2 regions of the Cobetia sp. AM6 genome follow, and region 1 is predicted to be linked to the other one. Evidence: riboswitches for the same ligand, from Rfam matches in the RefSeq annotation. Region 1 holds a riboswitch; the other holds the start of a gene.

The links. Region 1 has a riboswitch for thiamine pyrophosphate ahead of tenA (thiaminase II). Riboswitches for the same ligand answer to the same signal wherever they lie in the genome.
Region 2: it holds a riboswitch for thiamine pyrophosphate, as region 1 does, so the genes downstream of both, CLAM6_RS06145 (ABC transporter ATP-binding protein) here and tenA (thiaminase II) in region 1, are expected to answer to the same signal.

Annotation. Positions count from the first base shown of each region.
Region 1 is NZ_AP021868.1:3,200,960-3,204,213, reverse strand. It holds gene thiC (phosphomethylpyrimidine synthase ThiC) at 1-1,192, opposite strand, end outside; TPP riboswitch at 1,319-1,459, opposite strand; gene tenA (thiaminase II) at 1,620-2,279, opposite strand; TPP riboswitch at 2,426-2,552, opposite strand; gene CLAM6_RS13465 (TIGR04282 family arsenosugar biosynthesis glycosyltransferase) at 2,662-3,254, opposite strand, start outside.
Region 2 is NZ_AP021868.1:1,437,660-1,440,913, reverse strand. It holds gene CLAM6_RS06155 (potassium/proton antiporter) at 1-808, opposite strand, end outside; gene CLAM6_RS06150 (hypothetical protein) at 946-1,911, opposite strand; TPP riboswitch at 2,097-2,210, shown strand; gene CLAM6_RS06145 (ABC transporter ATP-binding protein) at 2,269-3,021, shown strand; gene CLAM6_RS06140 (ABC transporter permease) at 3,018-3,254, shown strand, end outside.

The sequences.
Region 1 (3,254 bases):
GACACCACTTGGCCATGATCGAGCCGCCGCGCGAGACGATGCCGGTCACGCGGCTGGCGGTCAGCGGCACATAGCGCAGCAGGACGCCGGCGTGGATGGTGAAGTAGTCGACGCCTTGCTCGGCCTGCTCGATCAGCGTGTCGCGGAAGATCTCCCAGTCGAGGTTCTCGGCCACGCCATCGACCTTCTCCAGCGCCTGATAGATCGGCACCGTGCCGATGGGCACGGGAGAGTTGCGCAGAATCCATTCACGGGTCTCGTGGATGTTGGCGCCGGTCGAGAGGTCCATCACGGTGTCGGAACCCCAGCGGATCGCCCAGGTCATCTTGTCGACCTCTTCCTCGATGGAGGAGGTGACCGCCGAGTTGCCCAGGTTGCCGTTGACCTTCACCAGGAAATTGCGACCGATGATCATCGGCTCGCTTTCCGGGTGATTGATGTTGGCGGGAATGATGGCGCGGCCGCGCGCGACTTCCTCACGCACGAATTCGGCGGTGATCTCGTCGGGCAGGTTGGCGCCGAAGCTGTGGCCCGGATGCTGGTGGCCCAGAATGCTCTCGACGGATTCGCTGCCCTGATATTCCTCACGCAGCGCGATACGACGCTGATTCTCGCGAATCGCGATGTATTCCATTTCCGGCGTGATGATGCCCTGACGCGCGTAGTGCAGCTGGGTGACATTCTTGCCCGGCAGGGCACGACGCGGGCGGTGGTCCAGCTCGAAGCGCAGGGACGACAGACGCAGGTCGGCCTGGCGCACGCGGCCATATTCACTGCTCAGCTGATTGAGCTGTTCGGTATCACCGCGTTCCTCGATCCACTTCTCGCGCAGCGGCGCCAGACCCCGGCGGATGTCGATCTCGACCGCCGGATCGGTATAGGGGCCGGAGGTATCGTAGACGACGATCGGCGGGTTCTCTTCCAGGCCGCTGGAGGTCTGGGTCGGCGAGCAGCCGATCTCGCGCATGGGCACGCGGATGTCCGGACGGGAGCCTTCGATATAGATCTTGCGCGAGCCGCTCAGCGGCGCGATGGCGGCGGCGTCGACTCGTGCTTCGCTGGCGAGATGGCGGCTGCCATCCTTGCGACCGGCGCGCGCGCGTGCCTTGGGGGCAGCCTCAGGCTGCGAGGCGAGCGGTGACTCGGCGGCGTTGGTGGCTTGCGGGTCTTGTGTCGTCGGGGCAGTGCTCATGCAGGTCTCCTCAAAGGGCGACGTCACGGCTGACGTCATCATGGGAAGACCGTGCGCAGGGAGAGGATGGTCGTCGCCGACTCCTTGCCAGCAGGTGGCCCGGGAGCGAGGCGGCCGCGCGCAGCGGCTGGCCATCAGCTTGATTCCTACGCCGGTCCTAACCGGTTCAGGTTCCACGGGACCCCTTGCTGGCAAGCTCGCGCGTCAGGGCGGCGAAGCATGCATGCAGGATCTCAGCCGGTTCCACCGGCACCCCGTCAAGCGTGTTCAGATTTCAATGCGAGAGGGTGTTGCCCGAAGCGTCAGGCTTGCCACGGGGAGCATTCTCGCATCCAGGCTCTGTTGGCCTGTCAGTCGTGCCATCCATGGGGGATGGCGTCATCCCGAGCGGCTCATGGCGAGTGCCGGGACGTCAGTCTGTGATGCCTCAAGCGCGATCGAGGCCCATCTGCCAGAAGTCGATCTCGAGTCGCGTGGCGTCCCGGAAGACATCGACCAGTTCACCCAGTCGGCGCTCCGAGACCTCCGAGAGGCGCGCATCCAGCCATTCACGCTCGGCTTCGACGGCTTCCTTGAAGTCATCGCTTGAGTACATCGCGATCCAGTCCGCGTACGGGTTGTTCTCGATCTCGGTGGTGTCCTGATCGAGCAGCCACTCGGCGATCTCGCCGTAGCCGATCAGGCAGGGCGCGAGCGCCACGTGCAGATCGAGCAGGTCGCCGCGCTGGCCGCAATCGAGCACGTAACGGGTATAGGCCAGGGTGGCGCGGGATTCCGGCAGCTCGCTCAGGTCATCCTCGCTGATGCCCCACTCGCTGCAGTAGCCGATATGCAGATCGAGCTCGGTATTGAGGATGGTGTCGAGACTGGCCGTGGCCTGACGCAGCTCCGCGAGGGTGCGGCTCTTGTAGGCGGCCAGCGCCCAGGCGCGTGCGAAGTGGATCAGGAACAGGTAGTCCTGCTGCAGGTAATGGCGGAAGGACTCCTCCGGCAGACGACCTTCGCCCAGCTGGCGAACGAAGTCGTGCTCGAGATAGTCACGCCATTCTTCGGCGCAGGCACTGGTCAGGTCGTTGAAACTAGGCATGACGCATCCCTCGGTGAGCGTGCTGACGACCCGTGATGGGGCGGCAGGTCTCTGGCGCAAGCGTGGCCAGTACCGGAACAGGAGCAGGGGAAAAGCGGGGGAGGTGCCGACAGTCACCGTGAGAAAGTGGTGACGATATCGAGTGGCATCGCTTCGCGCTTGATCCCTACGCCGGTACTAGCCGGATCAGGTTCGGCGGGATCGTCATTCACGCAAGAACATCGCCTGCGCATGACATCTCAGCCGGTCTTACCGGCACCCCGTCAAGCTGTGACATGTGAGTCACGATGCAGCGAGTGTAACAGCCCTGAGGCGCAGAAGAAGGGCAGTGTGAGCAAAAATGCATACGACTTTGGGAGGCATGCCGAACCTGTGAAGAGCCTCAAGCGGCAAGGTCGGCCATGAGCGCCGGCAGGTGGCGCGCCAGTCGCGCAAGGTCACGTGGCTCATCGACATCCCAGCTGATCGGCAGGCAAGCGGCCGTTCTCCCCGCCCGTGCCAGCAGCGCCAGAGTGTCCCGGCAGACATGGGCATGGCTCCAGCGGGGCAGCAGGAAGGCTTGCGGGCAGGGCGCCTTGAGGCCGATCAAGCCATAGCCGCCATCTTCGGTGGGCTGCAGCACCGCGTCGTGAGTGCGCAGTCTGTGGGCTGCCTCGCGCAGCCGCTGGCTATCCAGCGCTGGCAGGTCGGAGCCCATCAGCAATACCGGCCCCTCGGGCAGATGTCGGGCCATGGCCCGGGACATTCGCTCACCGAGCTCCCCCTGCGGCTGTGCCTCGAAGGTGAGGTCGGCAGTGGCATCGACAACGCTTCGCAGCCGGGCTTCCAGCGCTGCCCGCAGAGCCGCCTGTTCAGGTGCCTGACTCGACGACTCGGCAGGGGGCGTCAGCATCACCACGACCTTGCCGAGGCGCGCGGCGCAGGCGTGGTCAACGATATGGCTCAGCATCCGCGCATAGAGTCGAGCTGCGCCCT
Region 2 (3,254 bases), 1.8 Mb from region 1:
CCGGCAGGATGTGCTCCAGATGCCGGCCGGGGTGATTGCCGATCATCAGGCCGCACAGATAGATGGCAAGGAAACCACTGCCGCCCATCTCGTTGGTGGTGGCGAACAGGCTCAGACCCAGCGCCAGCGCCAGCAGCGAATAGAGGCCGGGCGCGAGGTCCAGATAGCGCATCAGACGGGCGATCAACCAGCCGCCGGCGATCCCCATGGCGGCGCCGACACCGAACTGCAGCAGGAAGCTCATGATGCCCGACGCGACGCCGGAGAGCTGACCGGTCAGGATCTCGGCCAGCGTGATGGTCAGGAAGATCGCCATCGGGTCGTTGGTGCCGGACTCGATTTCCAGCGTCGCACCGACACGTTCATTGAGGTGAACGCCCTGACCGCCCAGCAGCGAGAAGACCGCCGCGGCATCGGTGGAGCCGACGATGGCCCCGACCAGCAGGCCTTCGATCAGGGTGAGATCAAACAGCCACATGGCCAGAAGGCCCACCAGACCACTGGTCATGAAGACCCCGACGGTGGCCAGCACCAGCGCCGGTTTCAGGCCGGCACGAAACGTGGACAGCCGCGTGCGCAGGCCGCCGTCGAGCAAAATGAGCGCCAGCGCCAGGTTACCGATCATGTAAGCGGATGAGGCGTCGTCGAACTGGATGCCCAGTACGCCATCTTCACCCGCCAGCATGCCAAGGCCGAGGAACAGCAGTAGCAGCGGCATGCCAAGACGCGCCGAGACGCGGCTGGCCAACACGCTCAAGGCGATCAGCGTGCCTGCCAGCAAGAAATAATAATTCAGGTTCTCTACCACGAGTGCTCCCCCGCCAAGCCCTACATCAGATCTCGAGTGACGTCCACGACGACTCACCCACAGTATTCCATGTCAGCGATGGGGCTGCAGAGAAATTTCACACCTTTCATGTACTTGCAGCGTGCAGCACGCGGATTTCACGCCAGGCTGCGCGGCGAGACCCAGGCAGGGGCTGCCGCAAGCTCAGCATAGGACCGCGGACCGAAGGCCTCCATCGCCCACAACAGCGCACGACACAGTTCACGCTGGCCATCGAGATCGATCATGCGCCCATGGCGCGAATAGCCCTTCATGAAGGCCTGACGCTGCTCCGGCGTTTCCAGCAGCAACTCCACCAGCGCCCAGTCGAACTCGATCGGCGCCCACACCAGCGCCTCCCAATCGCTCCATACCCAGCCGGTGGCGGCGCACAGGTATTGATCGGCACGCATGTCCGGCAGACACCACACCGCGCGAGTCGGTGCCGGGAAGGTGCGCTTGAGCAGCGTGCCAAGCTCCGCGCGACGCGGGTGATGGGCGAGAAAGCGCGTGACGCGGGTATTCCAGTGCAACAGCGGCATCGGCTGCGCCAGCGGCTGACCGAAGCCCGACACCGTGTCCTGGTGCAGGCGACCGAGCTGGTCGCCGAGCAGCTCACAGAAAGTGATGCTGAGATCGCTCGGCTGCCCGCTGGACCATGGCAGGTGCCAGATGGGCGCGCCATCGAGACGCCCCAGAAAGGTCAGGGGCAGTGGCGGAATCGGCAGGCGCGCGGGCAAGGCGCCCGCCAGTCGCGTCAGACCCTCCGGCGTCGCCCAGCGATCGGCGCCGAAGACCCCGCGCATGGCGCGCCAGAAGGGGTCATGGTCTGGGCCGGTGCGCGCCAGCTTGATGAGGCCGGGTGTGCCGCCACGCTGGCGCCATAGCCAGTTGGCGCTATCCGGCCAGGCGAGTGCCAGCGGTTCGAGCGGCTGGCCCAGATAGGTCGAGAGCCGTCGGGTCAGTGACTCCTCGGGCCAGCCCCTGGGCACGGGACGCGGCTCGCCCACGGCCTCAGCCGTGCTCGGCCGCCGTGGGGGAACGGGATAACTGGAACAGGTCGAGAGATCCGGTGTGTCGGGCATGATGATCTCCTTGGGCTACACGTCTTGTTACAGTAATCCTCAGCATACCCAAGGCATGGCACATCGGCATAGTCCGTTTCGCACGCCACCTCTGCCCTGCCCACCTCTGCCCTGCCCACTGGACCCGCCCCCCGCCCCTGACCCGCGTCGGACAAGACACCGGCAAGACAGTGACGTTACACTGTCGGCCTGGATGGGGGTGCCCGAGGATGGGCTGAGAGCCGCAGCGATACGTCGCGCGACAACCCCTGGAACCTGATCCGGTTGATACCGGCGGAGGGAATCCCCGACGCGTGCCCTGCACGGCGCGTCACCTGCTTCCTCCTGCCGGCACGCCGCCTGACCACGGAATTGCCTGTGTCGCTGGGACTCACCCTCAACAACGCACGAATCGATTACGCCGGCCACACGCTGTTCCGCGATATTTCCGCGCGTCTGGAGGCCGGTAGCTGGACGGCACTGCTGGGGCGCTCCGGCTGCGGCAAGAGTTCGCTGCTGCGCCTGCTGGCCGGCCTTGAGATGTCAGACCTCCACCAGCTCGATCTCGCCACCGATGACGGTCAGCCGCTGACCGACCGCGTGGCCTGGATGGCGCAGCAGGACCTGTTGCTGCCGTGGCGGCGCGTCATCGACAACCTGTGGCTGGGCGATGACCTGCGCCGGCGGCCGCGCAATCGCAAGCTTGCCCATGAACTGCTGGCCGCGGTCGGGCTTGAGGGCCGTGAGCAGGCCTGGCCGGACGCCCTCTCCGGCGGTCAGCGCCAGCGCGTCGCCCTCGCCCGCACGCTCTACCAGCAGGCGCCGGTCGTGATGATGGACGAGCCGTTCTCGGCGGTGGATGCCATCACCCGTCTGGAGCTGCATGATCTGGCCAGCCGCCTGCTCAAGGGCCGCACCGTCCTGATGGTGACCCATGACCCGCTGGAGGCATTGCGCCTCGCCGATCAACTGCTGGTGCTGCGCCCGTCGAGCCTCCCGGGTCACGGCGCCGAGCTGGAACGCCTGCCGGGGCTTGGCGCCGCACGCCCGGTGCCGCTGGATGACCCGGCCCTGCCACCGGCGCAGGCGCAACTGATCGCCCGCCTGCGTGATAGCGAGGAGACCGCATGAAACGTCTGCACGCCATGCGTCACCTCGTCATCAGCGCGCTGCTCCTGCTGGGGCTGTGGCAGCTGATCATTGCCGTTACCGCCGTACCGCCCTACATTCTGCCCACGCCGCAGGCCGTGCTCGAGGTGCTGATCCAGAAGGTGCCGCTGCTGGCTCATCACGCTGGCGTCACCATCAGCGAGATACTGGCCGGGCTGGTGCTGGGCATTCTGCTCGGCCTTGCCACCGCGCTG